DNA from 4 places in the Paenarthrobacter ilicis genome. Region 3 is predicted to be linked to each of the others. Evidence: predicted binding sites of a transcription regulator. Region 3 holds the regulator's gene; each other region holds the start of a gene.
The links. Region 3 encodes HrcA, which represses chaperone genes, less so after heat shock. Its sites were predicted from a motif close to TTNGCACTCGNNNNNNNCGAGTGCNAA; they were not measured.

Region 1: the regulator HrcA is predicted to act here: its motif matches at 2,258-2,284, upstream of groL (chaperonin GroEL).
Region 2: the regulator HrcA is predicted to act here: its motif matches at 1,440-1,466, upstream of groES (co-chaperone GroES).
Region 4: the regulator HrcA is predicted to act here: its motif matches at 1,947-1,973, upstream of JOE60_RS05130 (Hsp20/alpha crystallin family protein).

What each region holds. Positions count from the first base shown of each region.
Region 1 covers NZ_JAFBCD010000001.1:929,796-933,128, reverse strand. The annotation lists gene JOE60_RS04420 (ribonuclease HI family protein) at 1-247, opposite strand, end outside; gene groL (chaperonin GroEL) at 450-2,075, opposite strand; gene JOE60_RS04410 (cold-shock protein) at 2,396-2,599, opposite strand; gene JOE60_RS04405 (LytR C-terminal domain-containing protein) at 2,763-3,333, opposite strand, start outside.
Region 2 covers NZ_JAFBCD010000001.1:2,795,051-2,798,383, forward strand. The annotation lists gene groL (chaperonin GroEL) at 1-918, opposite strand, end outside; gene groES (co-chaperone GroES) at 1,003-1,299, opposite strand; gene JOE60_RS12735 (hypothetical protein) at 1,491-1,853, opposite strand; gene JOE60_RS12740 (class I SAM-dependent methyltransferase) at 1,921-3,150, shown strand; gene JOE60_RS12745 (shikimate 5-dehydrogenase) at 3,170-3,333, opposite strand, start outside.
Region 3 covers NZ_JAFBCD010000001.1:2,144,574-2,147,906, forward strand. The annotation lists gene dnaJ (molecular chaperone DnaJ) at 1-947, opposite strand, end outside; gene hrcA (heat-inducible transcriptional repressor HrcA) at 997-2,004, opposite strand; gene JOE60_RS09765 (DUF3097 domain-containing protein) at 2,177-3,028, shown strand; gene JOE60_RS09770 (DUF4870 domain-containing protein) at 3,145-3,333, shown strand, end outside.
Region 4 covers NZ_JAFBCD010000001.1:1,096,608-1,099,940, reverse strand. The annotation lists gene JOE60_RS05145 (cell division protein PerM) at 1-283, opposite strand, end outside; gene JOE60_RS05140 (hypothetical protein) at 582-959, opposite strand; gene JOE60_RS05135 (J domain-containing protein) at 956-1,351, opposite strand; gene JOE60_RS05130 (Hsp20/alpha crystallin family protein) at 1,440-1,862, opposite strand; gene JOE60_RS05125 (MerR family transcriptional regulator) at 2,093-2,425, shown strand; gene JOE60_RS18575 (HNH endonuclease) at 2,551-3,102, shown strand; gene JOE60_RS05115 (FG-GAP-like repeat-containing protein) at 3,170-3,333, opposite strand, start outside.

The DNA of each region.
Region 1 (3,333 bases), 1.2 Mb from region 3:
TCCACCCGGACATCCACTTGGTGATGCAGTTGATGACGTATTGGCTGTCGCACAGGATCAGCAAGTCTTCATCGGCTACGTGCGCCGTGGACCGGAACAGGTCCAACACGGCCATCAGCTCGCCCTGGTTGTTGGTGCCGTGGGGCCAACCTCCCGCTCGCCAGCAGGAATCGTCAACGTACCAGGCCCAACCGGCCGGCCCAGGATTACCGAGGGCGGACCCATCGGCGGCAGCAATAATCGTCATGCCTTTAATCCTGCCAGAAGCCACCGACACTCTTTCGCCGACGTCGCGGGAAGCGTGCCAAAACGCCGGACCGGGGCGACTGATTCGCAGCGTTCCCGCGATTTCGTGGCCGCGAGAGGGCGCTCATGCAAACGGCGGCCCCCACCGTGAGGTGGGGACCGCCGTCGTGTGCTCTGAAACGCCAGGTTCAGCAGAAGGTGGCTTAGAAGCCGCCCATGCCGCCCATGTCGTCGCCGCCCGGAGCCGGAGCGTTCTTCTCAGGCTTGTCAGCAACTACGGCCTCGGTGGTCAGGAACAGACCAGCGATGGAAGCAGCGTTCTGGAGAGCCGAGCGGGTGACCTTTACGGGGTCGTTGACGCCGGCAGCCAGCAGGTCTTCGTACTCGCCCGTGGCAGCGTTCAAGCCGTGGCCGGCAGGCAAGCCGCGGACCTTGTCCACAACAACGCCCGGTTCGAGGCCGGCGTTGAAAGCGATCTGCTTGAGCGGAGCGTCAATGGCTACCTTGACGATGTTGGCACCGGTTGCCTCGTCACCCTGGAGGGTGAGGTTGGCGAATGCCTTGGCGCCGGCCTGGATGAGGGCTACGCCACCACCGGCAACGATGCCCTCTTCAACTGCAGCCTTGGCGTTGCGGACTGCGTCCTCAATGCGGTGCTTGCGTTCCTTGAGCTCAACTTCGGTAGCGGCACCGGCCTTGATGACTGCAACGCCGCCGGCCAGCTTGGCCAGACGTTCCTGCAGCTTCTCGCGGTCGTAGTCGGAATCGGAGTTCTCGATCTCGGCGCGGATCTGGGCTACGCGACCAGCGATGGCGTCGGCGTCGCCGGCACCTTCAACAATGGTGGTCTCGTCCTTGGTGACAACAACCTTGCGGGCGGTGCCAAGGAGCTCCAGTCCGGCGTTTTCGAGCTTGAGGCCAACTTCTTCGGAGATGACCTGGCCACCGGTGAGGATGGCAATGTCGGCAAGCTGTGCCTTGCGGCGGTCGCCGAAGCCCGGAGCCTTGACGGCAACGGACTTGAAGGTGCCGCGGATCTTGTTGACGATCAGGGTGGCCAGAGCCTCGCCCTCGATGTCTTCAGCGATGATCAGCAGCGGCTTGTTGGACTGCATGACCTTCTCCAGAACCGTGACGAGTTCCTTCACGTTGGAGATCTTGGAGTTGACGATCAGGATGTACGGATCTTCAAGAACCGTTTCCTGGCGCTCTGCATCGGTAACGAAGTAAGCGGAGATGTAGCCCTTGTCGAAGCGCATGCCTTCGGTGAGCTCGAGCTCCAGGCCGAAGGTGTTGGACTCCTCGACCGTGATGACGCCTTCCTTGCCAACCTTGTCCAGGGCTTCGGCGATGAGGCTGCCGATTTCCGGGTCACCAGCGGAGATGGACGCCGTAGCGGCGATCTGCTCTTTGGTTTCGATTTCCTTGGCAGAGCTCAGCAGTTCGCTGATGACTGCCTCAACAGCCTTCTCGATGCCGCGCTTGAGGGACAGCGGGTCGGCGCCGGCGGCAACGTTGCGCAGGCCTTCCTTGACCAGTGCCTGGGCGAGAACCGTTGCGGTGGTGGTACCGTCGCCAGCGACGTCATCCGTCTTCTTGGCAACTTCCTTGACCAGCTCAGCGCCGATCTTCTCGTAAGGATCGTCCAGCTCGATCTCCTTGGCGATGGAAACGCCATCGTTGGTGATCGTGGGGGCGCCCCACTTCTTTTCGAGGACGACGTTGCGTCCACGCGGGCCGAGGGTGACCTTGACGGCGTCTGCGAGGATGTTCAAACCCCGCTCGAGGCCGCGGCGTGCCTCTTCATCAAATGCAATGATCTTGGCCATAACGGCGGTAGTCCTTTCGGGACAGTCGTTAAGAAGGTACCTGGCGGTGCGGTGCCCGCGACGGACGGCCCGTAGCCCGCGGCCTATGTACGCCCCGCGCTCCGAACCTCACCACACCAAGGTTTTTCTTGATCCTCCATGAGCCCAACCAACCAAGCGGTCCAGCGAGTGCCGGGCCGGACTTAGCAGTCGAACCGTAGGAGTGCTAAATCAATAATTAGCACTCACCCGTGGAGAGTGCAAGCAGGAATGCCTCTTCAGGAGACAAAACAAGGGGGTTTCAGCCAATAGCTGAGAGCAACCTTCCGGGGCCTGGCAGTTCAGGCTGCGCGGACGCCTTCGGCCTGCGGCCCCTTCTGGCCCTCGCCCACTTCGAATTCAACCCGCTGCCCTTCTTCGAGGGCCCGGAAGCCGTCCATCTGAATGGCGGACCAGTGTACAAAAACGTCGTCGCCGGATTCATCCACAGTGATGAAGCCGTAGCCCTTTTCGGCGTTGAACCATTTGACGGTTCCCAATGCCATGATGTCCACACTTTCGCAGTAGAAAAACCGGTAGCCGGGATCGCCGTACCGGAATCAATCCACTGTAACCACAGTCACTCTGCCAGTGGTGGCCGAAGAGCGGGATTGCATGACTTTGTTATTGAGGCTTAACCCAGTTGGGTCCGGGCCTGGGCTGAAAGAGTTACTGGTACCCCGGGCCTGCCACGACAACCAGCGGCTGCTGGATGTCGGTGGACTCAACGATTGTCTGGATGCGGAGCAAGGTTCCCAGGGCTTCTGCGTTGGCCTTCTGGGCAGGTGCATTGTAGAAAATCACGGATGTCTGCTGCGGCAATCCGCCCCAGTTTCCCACCGTGCTCAGCGTCCAGCCGTCACCCTGGACCAATCCGGCAACCCTGCCGGCCAGGCCGGCAGTACCGGCACCGTTGTAGACGGCCACGGGTGTTGCTTTGTCCACGTTGGCGGCCGAGGGGGTCGCGGACGGAACATCCGACGGCGACGTGCCCGGCGTCGGTTCGCCTGAAGCGACCGGCGGCGTCCCGGTATCGGTGGGCTGCGCTGATGGTGCCGTTTCCGTCTGCTGGGGTGCCGGCGTCGAGGTTTGTGTTGAGGCGCTGGGCCCCACCACACCGAGGTTCGGCAGGACCAGGAAGGCTACCAACCCGAGCACCAGTGCCACGGCGCCAACGGTCAGGACCGGCCACAAAGTTGGGCGGGCGGTTTCCTGGGCATCGCGGTGTACGCCCTGACGG
Region 2 (3,333 bases), 650 kb from region 3:
CAGCGTGAGGCCCAGGTCAGGGGAAACAACCTGGGCTCCCGTGAGCGTGGCGATGTCCTGGAGCATGGCCTTGCGGCGGTCGCCGAAGCCCGGAGCCTTGACGGCAACAACGTTGAGGGTGCCGCGGATGCGGTTGACGATCAGCGTGGACAGGGCTTCGCCTTCGATGTCTTCAGCAATGATGAAGAGCGGCTTGTTGGCCTGCAATGCCTTCTCCAGCAGCGGCAGGAAGTCCTGCAGAGAGGAGATCTTGCCCTGGTTGATCAGGATCAGGGCGTCTTCAAGGACGGCTTCCTGGCGCTCTGCGTCGGTGACGAAGTACGGAGACAAGTAGCCCTTGTCGAACTGCATGCCCTCGGTGAGCACCAGTTCGGTCTGGGTGGTGGAGGATTCTTCGATGGTGATGACACCGTCTTTGCCTACCTTGCCGAACGCTTCGGCCAGCAGTTCGCCAACCTCGTCGCTCTGCGCGGAGATGGCGGCAACGTTGGCAACCTGGGTGCCTTCGACTTCGCGGGCGTTCTCCAGGAGGCGGGCAGCCACAGCTTCAACCGCAACCTCAATGCCGCGCTTGATCTCGCCGGGAGCCGCACCTGCTGCAACGTTGCGCAGGCCTTCCTTGACCAGTGCCTGGGCAAGGACGGTGGCCGTGGTGGTGCCGTCGCCGGCAACATCGTTGGTCTTGGTAGCTACTTCCTTGGCCAGCTGTGCACCAAGGTTCTCGTAGGGGTCATCAAGCTCAACTTCGCGTGCAATGGTGACGCCGTCGTTGGTGATCGTGGGAGCGCCCCACTTCTTGTCCAGCACGACGTTGCGGCCGCGCGGGCCAAGCGTCACCTTGACAGTGTTGGCGAGCTTGTCGATACCGGCCTCAAGAGACCGGCGGGCAGCATCGTTAAAAGCAAGCTGCTTTGCCATGGTTGTGTCCTTTCAAGACAGAAAACCCGCACCGCTGACGGCTGGAATAATTCCAACGCGACGGCGGTGCGGGGCTCCGGGAAGTTACTTTACGACGATCGCAAGGACGTCGCGGGCGGACAGAACGAGGTACTCGTTGCCGCCGGTCTTGACTTCGGTTCCACCGTACTTGGAGTAGATGACGACGTCGCCAACAGCTACGTCAACCGGTACGCGGTTTCCGTTGTCATCGAAGCGGCCGGGGCCGATTGCAACAACTTCGCCTTCCTGCGGCTTCTCCTGTGCGGAGTCCGGAATGACCAGGCCGGAAGCCGTGGTCTGCTCTGCTTCGAGCGGGCGAACAACAATACGATCCTCAAGAGGCTTAATCGAGACCGACACTCGGACTCTCCTTTTCATGAGCTGATTCATGGACTAAGAACTGGGGTGCCGGAGCGTGCATCCGTCGTCGCGGTGCCGGAAGACGCTTGGCGTGGTTAGCACCCTCCGGGGGAGAGTGCTAATACGACTCTATGTAAGCGTTAGCACTCGGTCAAGGTGAGTGCCAGCATTTCGTCATGGGTGAACGGACCCTACTGGCCCCTGAGGTCCTCAAGACCCAGATCTTCCCCGTCGTCCCCGTCCTCCATCCGGGCGGATCTGCGGTTGCGGTACAAGAGGACCGCGGCTGCCAGGGCAACCACGCCGGAGACCACCAGTGCAATGGTCCCTCCGAGGCGTGCCCCGCTGTAGGTTTCACGGATTTCCCGGGCTTCCTCGGTGGCGTCATTGACGCTTTTGCCCGTCACGGAATAGGCGGCTGAATTGAAGGAGTCCAACGCAAAGATAATGATCAGCAGGGCGATGCACACCACGGCAACCACCACCCCGGCGATGAGTGCCGGCCGGGCGTATCTGGTGATGAGGGACTGCTGTGGGGCTGCGTTGTCTTCCATGAAAACAACCCTATCCGGCTGATCAGCGAGTCACACTTTCATAACGGACGGCGTTAGTCTTGAACGCATGCCCAACGCACCCCAGGAAAACATTGCACCCCTTCTCAGCACCGAAGGGTGGGAGTTGCTGGGCTCATTGGGCCCTTACAAGGATGAGGACGCGTTCCGCATCAACGCCGAGCTCCGCAAGGCCGGCCACTCCCCGGACCTGGTGGCAGCAGTGCTCACCCAGTCCCGGTTGCGGACCCGGGCCGAAGCCAAGTTCGGCGATTTTGCCCACCACATGCTCTTCACCAAAGCAGGTCTTGAGCAGGCCACGCGCCTGAACGTAGCTGCCCGCCACGCCGAGCGCTTCGCCAACGCCGGCGTCACCCACGTGGCCGACCTTGGCTGCGGGTTGGGCGCCGACTCCCTGGCCATGGCCTCCATGGACATCCCGGTCACCGCCGTGGACATGGATGAGACTACCGCTGCTTGTGCCACCATCAACCTCATGCCGTTCCCGCACGCCAAGGTGCTCCACTCCGATGCCACCGCAGTGGACTTGGAGGGCATCGACGGCGTGTGGATGGATCCGGCCCGCCGCACCACGTCCACCTCCGGCACCACCAGGATCTGGGATCCCGAGGCCTTTTCACCACCGTTGTCCTTCGTGGAGCAAGTCGCCGCCACCGGACGGGCTGTGGGGGTCAAGATGGGGCCCGGCATGCCGCACGACTCCGTTCCCGCGAACTGCGAGGCCCAATGGGTGTCGGTGGGCGGCGACGTCACGGAAGTGACCCTCTGGTTCAACGCGGTGGCACGCCCCGGAGTCCGGCGCGCCGCCTTGGTGATCGGCAGCCAGGGCGCCGCGGAAATCACCAGCGGCGAGAATTTCGACGGCGGTCCGGCAGCCGACGTCGGGCCGGTCACCGGCTACCTGTACGAACCCGATGGGGCGGTAATCCGCGCAGGCCTGGTGGCCGACGTCGCGCAGAGGCTGGACGGGCACCTGGTGGACGAACACATCGCCTACATCTGCGCCCCGGAGCTGCACGACACCCCGTTTGCCCGCGCCTACAAAGTGCTGGACGTCATGCCGTACAACGTCAAAGCGCTCAAGGCCTGGGTCAAGAGCAACGGAATCACGGTGCTGGACATCAAAAAGCGCGGCACAGCGGTCACCCCCGAGGAACTCCGCAAGCAGCTCCTGCCCGCCAAACCGGACAAGTCCCTGGGGACAAAAACAGCCACCCTGGTCCTCACCAGGATCGGTGAGGACAGAGTGGCTGTTGTGGTGGAACCGGTCACTGCCTAGACGTCAGCACCACCAACAGTCAGCGACGCGAGAATTCCGAGGCTTCGCGTACCTGATCGGCCGTGGGACGCACGCCCGTGTACAGGACGAATTGCTCCTCGGCCTGGATGGCAATGACTTCGGCACCGGTAATCACCGGTTTGCCCGCCGCACGGGCAGCCTTGATAAGGGGCGTCTCGGAGG
Region 3 (3,333 bases):
CCCCGGAGGTGCGTCACACCGAGCCCACGCAGGGTGATGACTTCACCTGACTGCGTGCCTGATTTGACGTCAATGCCCTGGGCGCCGTCGAAAGTATCCAGCTGCAGTTCTGTTCCCAGCGCGGCTGCCGTCATGGGCACGCTCAGCGTGGCATGCAGATCGTCACCTTCACGCATGAACATGGAATCGTTGTTAACGCGGATCTCAACGTAAAGGTCGCCTGCAGGACCACCGGCAGGACCGGCTTCGCCCTGGCCTGACAACTGGATGCGCGTGCCGGTGGCAACGCCCGCGGGAACCTTGATGGTCAGTGAACGACGACTGCGGATGCGTCCCTGGCCGCTGCATTCGTTACAGGGGTCCTTGATCACAGTGCCGAAGCCTTCACAGGAACCACAAGGAGCGGTGGTCATGACCTGTCCCAGGATGGAACGCACGGCACGCTGGACCTGGCCGCTGCCACCGCAGATGTCACAGCGTTCGGGATGCGTTCCCGGGCGGCAGCAGCTGCCGTCACAGGTGGGGCACACCACGGCAGTGTCCACTTCGAGCTTCTTGTTGACGCCGAAGACGGCATCCTTGAGGTCGATGCGGACGCTGATCAGCGCATCCTGGCCGCGGCGTACCCGCGAGGCCGGTGCCCCCTGGCCACCGCCGCCGCCGAAGAAGGTGTCGAAAATGTCCTGGAATGCGAAGCCCTGACCTGCGTAGCCGCCTCCGAAACCATTCTCGGTTCCGTTTTCGTTGCCTGTGGCGTCGTACACCCGGCGTTTCTGGGGGTCCGACAATACCTCGTAGGCATGTGTGACGGCCTTGAATTGCTCGGCAACATCCTCGCCGGGATTGACATCCGGGTGGAGCTTGCGCGCCAACTTGCGGTACGCCTTTTTGATCTCTTCCCCGGTGGCTTCCGGCGAGACTCCCAAAACGTCATAGTGGCTGCTCAAAGTCGGTATCTCTTCCTTGTTGTACTGCGGATAATTTTCAGGCCGGGATCTAGCCGCCCAGAATGCGGGACAGGTAGCGGGCAACAGCGCGCACCGCGGCCATGGTGGTGGGATAGTCCATGCGGGTGGGACCCAGAATGCCTACCTTCGCACCGGATCCATAGCCCGTAGCCACTACCGAAGCCTCGGCCAACCCGTCGTACGGATTCTCCCGGCCAATGCTCACTGTCACGCCTCGAGGGTCATCGCCCATATCGGACAACAACCGAAGCATGACTACTTGTTCCTCAAGTGCTTCAAGAACCGGCCCAATGCTCAACGGGAAATCCACGTTGGACCTGGCCAGGTTGGCCGTTCCGGCCATCAAAATTCTTTCTTCCCGGCTGTTGTCGCTCAGTGACTGGAGGCCATTGGCCAGGGTTTGCGCCAAGCCTCGAAGCTCGGGTTTGCACAAGGCCACAACAGAGGGCAGAACCTGCGGCAAAAGGTCCAGCTGGGTTCCCGCGATGCTCCCGAGGAAACGCGACCTCAGCATCATCAGGGCTTCATTGGCCACTTCGCTGCCGGCGTCGATGACTTTCTGGCCAACGCTGCCGGTATCGGCGATCAGGACCAACAGGACTTGCCGAGGGGCCAGCAGTACGAATTCGACATGGCGGACCACGGCACGGCTGGCTTGCGGATACTGCACGACGGCGACTTGGTTGGTCAGTTGCGACAGCAGCCTGACGGTCCGCTCCAGTACGTCATCCAGGTCATCCGGGCCTTCCAGCAATGAGTGGATGGCGCGTCGTTCGGCGGCCGACAGTGGCTTCACTTGGGAAATGCGGTCCACGAAGAGGCGATAACCCTTGTCCGTGGGAATCCGACCGGCGCTGGTGTGGGGCGCGGCGATGAGGCCTTCCTCTTCCAGCACGGCCATGTCATTCCGGATGGTGGCGCTTGAAACACCAAGGTGGTGGCGCTCCACGAGGGCCTTGGATCCAACAGGCTCCCGGGAATGAACGTAGTCCTCAACAATGGCACGCAGTACTTCCAACTTGCGCGGCTCACTCATCGATCCACCTCCTGACAAACTGCCGTGGGCCATCCGGCCCATCGCTGCGGGACCGCGGCTGGATCCCAGGTCTTAGCACTCAACATGCCCAAGTGCTAACAGTCTATTATGGGCCACCCTCGTTGCTAGCATTGAAACCGCCCACATTCAGCCAGCAGAAAGAGGAAGCATTTTGGCTTTCAATGACTGGGGTCCCCGGGATCTGACCGCCCCTGCCAAGCAACAGCTTCCCGAAGTGCCGGTCCAGCGGGGGATGGTCCTGGAAGACGTCCAATCAGGCTGGGTGGGCGAAGTCACCCGGGTGGAGAAAACCGGGGGCATGCACATCGTCAGCCTGGAGGATCGCCGGGGCAAGTCCAAGTCATTCCAGCTGGGCTTCGGGTTCCTCCTGGAGGGCCAGGCCATCCGGCTGATGCCTCCCGCGCCGCGGACCGCCGCGTCCGCTACGACGCCGGGACGGACCGCCTCGGGGTCCGTCAGGGTCCACGGGCAGCGCGCCCAGGTGGCAAAGGCCAGCCGCGTCTGGGTGGAAGGCAAACACGATGCCGAGCTCGTGGAGAAGGTGTGGGGTGATGACCTTCGCGTGGAGGGCATCGTGGTGGAACCCCTGCACGGCGTGGATGACCTCAAGTCGGCCATCGCGGAATTCAACCCCGGCCCCAGCAGGCGCTTGGGAATCCTGGTGGACCACCTTGTCCCGGGTTCCAAGGAATCGCGAATCGCCGCAGATGCCATGACCTACCCCGGAGCGGCAGGCAACGTCCTCATTGTGGGCCACCCCTACGTGGATGTGTGGCAGGCCATCAAACCCAAGGTCCTGGGCATCGAGCAGTGGCCAACGGTTCCCCGCGGAGTCGACTGGAAGACCGGGATTTTGCGCGCCTTCGGGTGGCCACACGAGACCGCAGAGGACATCGGTCTGGGCTGGCAGCGGCTGCTTGGCGCGGTACGCAGCTATGCGGACCTGGAAGCATCACTGTTGGGGCGCGTTGAGGAAGTCATCGATTTCCTCACCGCCCCCTGACGCCCATTTCCAAGGTCCAACCGGCGAACCACCGGGGAGTGGTCCGGCGCTGTGCCCTTATGCCGGTATTCTGGGACAGCAATACAGCAGCATCTTTACAGCAAAAGGAAGACACCGTGGCAGAGAACGCTCCTGAAGAACCGGGCAGCGCCGCAGGGCGGCCCCAGTACCATGGCGCACCTGCCAACGCCCTGCCGCTGACTGCAAGCGAGGACCGGCAATGGGCAACCCTGGCCCACTTTGGCGGCATTCTCGGGTGCCTGCCGTCCCTGCTGATCTACTTGATTTTCCGGGACCGCGGCCCC
Region 4 (3,333 bases), 1.0 Mb from region 3:
GATGCAGGGACAACAAACCGGACCCGGGCTGGGCCGCGGTTCCGATGTCCACGTGGGCCAAGGCCAGCGGAACACCATGAATCAGCAGCCATGCCTGACCGCCGAGCCTGGCAAGAGTGTCAACATTGTGGTCCTGGAAACCGTCGGTGGCCCACACCCCCACCAGCGGCAACACCACAACAAGGGCCGAAATGAACGCCGACTGAGCCGCTTCCAAACCGCCCTGCAGCCAAAGGGGCATGGGGAGGCCACGGTTTCCGGTCTGATCAGCGCGCAGTTTCATCGTGATCTATCGTGCCACGGTGGCTGGCCCCCATCCGGCAGGCGCCCCTGAAATACCGCGAATTCCTGCGCTTTTTCGCGTGGCCCGCCGTAAGATGGGAGGTGTTCTTCGCGGGCGCCCAGCGCCCCCAACAGATGCTGAAAGACCCGGAAACAAAACCGAAGCCGGGAACTAGGAGCGGCCAATGAACAGGTGTCACAACTTTTAACAGAAAGTCGTACTAGCCGCTGGTGCAGCCACCCATGGATCTTTTCCCAGGCTGCACCAGCCTTCTGTTTGGCTAGAGCTTTCTGTTTGGCTAGAGCTGCGGCCCGTAGATGAATTCCTTGGCGTGATGCACAGCCTTCTTGAAAGCGTCGTTGCGGAGAGAAACCTGTTCCTGCGACCCACCGGCCTTGGGCTCAAGGAACGTGGTGGGTCCGGGTCGGAGCATCCAGATGTCGCCTGCGGGTGGGAGGTAGAAGACGCCGAACGAACGGTGCTCTGGATCGTCTGTCCAAATAGGAACCACCGCTACTGCGGCGCCAGTATCCGGATTGATCCATTGGGCTCTGGGCATTGGCTGTTCGAGAACCTCTGGATCCAGGAACGGCGCGGTTCCTCTCCCCCAACGTTTCTCGAAGCGCTCGTAGAACGCGGGAATAATGTGGCCGTCGTAAGGGTGCCATGCGCTCATGAATGACTCCTCGGGGTGCGGGTGTGGTGAGACGACGGGGCCCAACGTGGCGGGCCAAAGGACAGGGGCGGCAGCTCCGAATTGCCTGCTGCGGGCTTGGGCGCTGAGTGGAAGCGAACTTTCACAGGTGTTCCGGCAGCCCGGGCGGGCAAGCCGGAGCACGCACGATCGTACGCCGCCCGCTTCCTCGGATCCGACAAAACCACGTATGCCTCCATGATGGCGTGCAGTTCCTGGACGTCGGCCGCTGAGGTGGTGCCGCCGTCGTCGGCCCCTTGGCGTGTGTCCGGGTGCAGGGCCCGCAGCAGAGAGCGGTAGGCGCGGCTGATCTCCCGGGAGGTCGCGTCGGGGGCTACGTGCAAGGTGGCGTAGTGGTCAGGTTGATCGGTCACTGGAGGTTCCGAAAGAGGTGGATTGGGAGATGGCCCCCGGCCGGTGAACTTGTCCCCGGCGGAGGCCATCGGTTGCGGGAGGCCGCAGTTATGCGTTGATCTCTTGCCTGGATTCGTTGGACGAAATTTCGATGCGGCGTGGCTTCGCCTTCTCGGCGACGGGGATGCGGAGGGTGAGCACGCCCGCGTCGTAGCTTGCCTTGACGCCATCGGTATCCAGGGTGTCGCCCAGGATGAGTTGGCGACTGAAGACGCCTTGGGGCCGTTCGGCTGCGATCAGCTCCACGTTGTCACCCGCGGGCGACTTCCGTTCGGCCTTGACCGTGAGGACATTGCGTTCCACGTCGAGGTCCACGGAATCAGGACTTACTCCCGGCAAATCGAATGCGACGACAAACTCCTCGCCCTCCTGCCATGCGTCCATCGGCATGCCGGCGGGGCGTGCTGTTGTGCCAAAAACCTGTTGTGCGAGCCTGTCGAAATCGCGGAACGGGTCAGTGCGCATCAGCATGGTGTTCTCACTCCTTTGGTTGTGATGCTGATTTTCTTGTTCTCACCAGCCCGTTGGATCTGTCATGGCTGGTATAGATTTTTTATAGCACTGGTGAGAGAGTAGTGCAAGCGGGTTTTCAGAAGATTTTCGGGAGGAGTTCCATGGCTGATTCGGCAGAGGATCACGACGGCGGACTGGGCACCGGCGCTTCCGACGGAGGCACCGTTTCGGGTCAGAACCGGGACGGCATGGGCGTCTACGCGATTTCCGTCGCGGCCGAACTCGTTGGAACGGGGCAACAAAACATCCGGCAATACGAACGAAAGGGACTGCTCAACCCCGGCCGCACCGATGGTGGAACCCGGCGCTACAGCGACAACGACCTCGCTACGCTGCGACGAATCGGGACACTCCTGGAAGAAGGGTTGAACCTGGCCGGCGTGAAACTCGTGCTGGAGTTGGAAGCACGGAACCGGGGGCTCACGGAAGACAACCGAGGGTTGGCGGAGGACAACAAGGGACTCCGGGCGGACAACCGTGGGCTGCGGAAGGATCTGCGGGATGCGCGGGGTGGGGGCTGATAGTGCAGAACCGCAATGAAACAAAAGCAGCGACGCTGCCAGCAGCAACTTAGTTGTCGGTTCCATCAATTACAGTATGAGACGAAGTAACCGATCGCATTAGCGCGTACAAATATGGGGGAAAAATGCTACGGACGGCGGAGAACGTCTCGCTCTATCATCAGCCGGGATTCTGGACGGGAAAAGGTCCCGCCATCCTGACAGTTGGTCGAAATTCCTACCGTCTGAGCAAGTTTTCAAAGCAGGAGTTCGCCGATATTCAGGTTCGGCAGATGAACCAACCCGTCGCCATCACGTCGATCGGTGAGCGCAGGTACTGGCAATTTCAACATAGGTTCTACTGGGAAAATGAGGGGCTTAGATCTGGGGAAATACGCGCCCTCCTGGTAGTCAAGAACCAGCGTCGTCAGCAACAGATCGACCGAGCCCAAGCCACAGTCGCAATGGGAGCCCAGCCTCGGGGAGCTTCCGCACGGCGGGCTATTCCCGACGACGTGAAACAGTACGTCTGGACTCGCGATGAGGGCCAATGCCGTGCCTGCGGTTCTACCGGAGAACTCCAATATGACCACGTGATCCCCATATCGATGGGTGGGAGTAACAACGTTGAAAACCTGCAAATTCTCTGCGGGCCGTGCAACCGTCGCAAATCTGCAGGCCTGACAACTCGACACTGACATTCAACGACCGCGGCCGCTCCATGACAGGAGCGGCCGCGGTTGCCCATCAATTGAAGCTTCTTGACTACAGAATCGCCGTCATACCGCCCCAGCCCGTGCCCACACGCTTGGCGGTGGGCCATGCGGATCCACCCTGGCCGGAGAACAGCCAGAGCTCGCCCGAGGAGTTCCGCGCCAGGATGTCCTCGCGTCCGTCGCCGTCGAAGTCGCCGGGGCCAACCAGAGAAT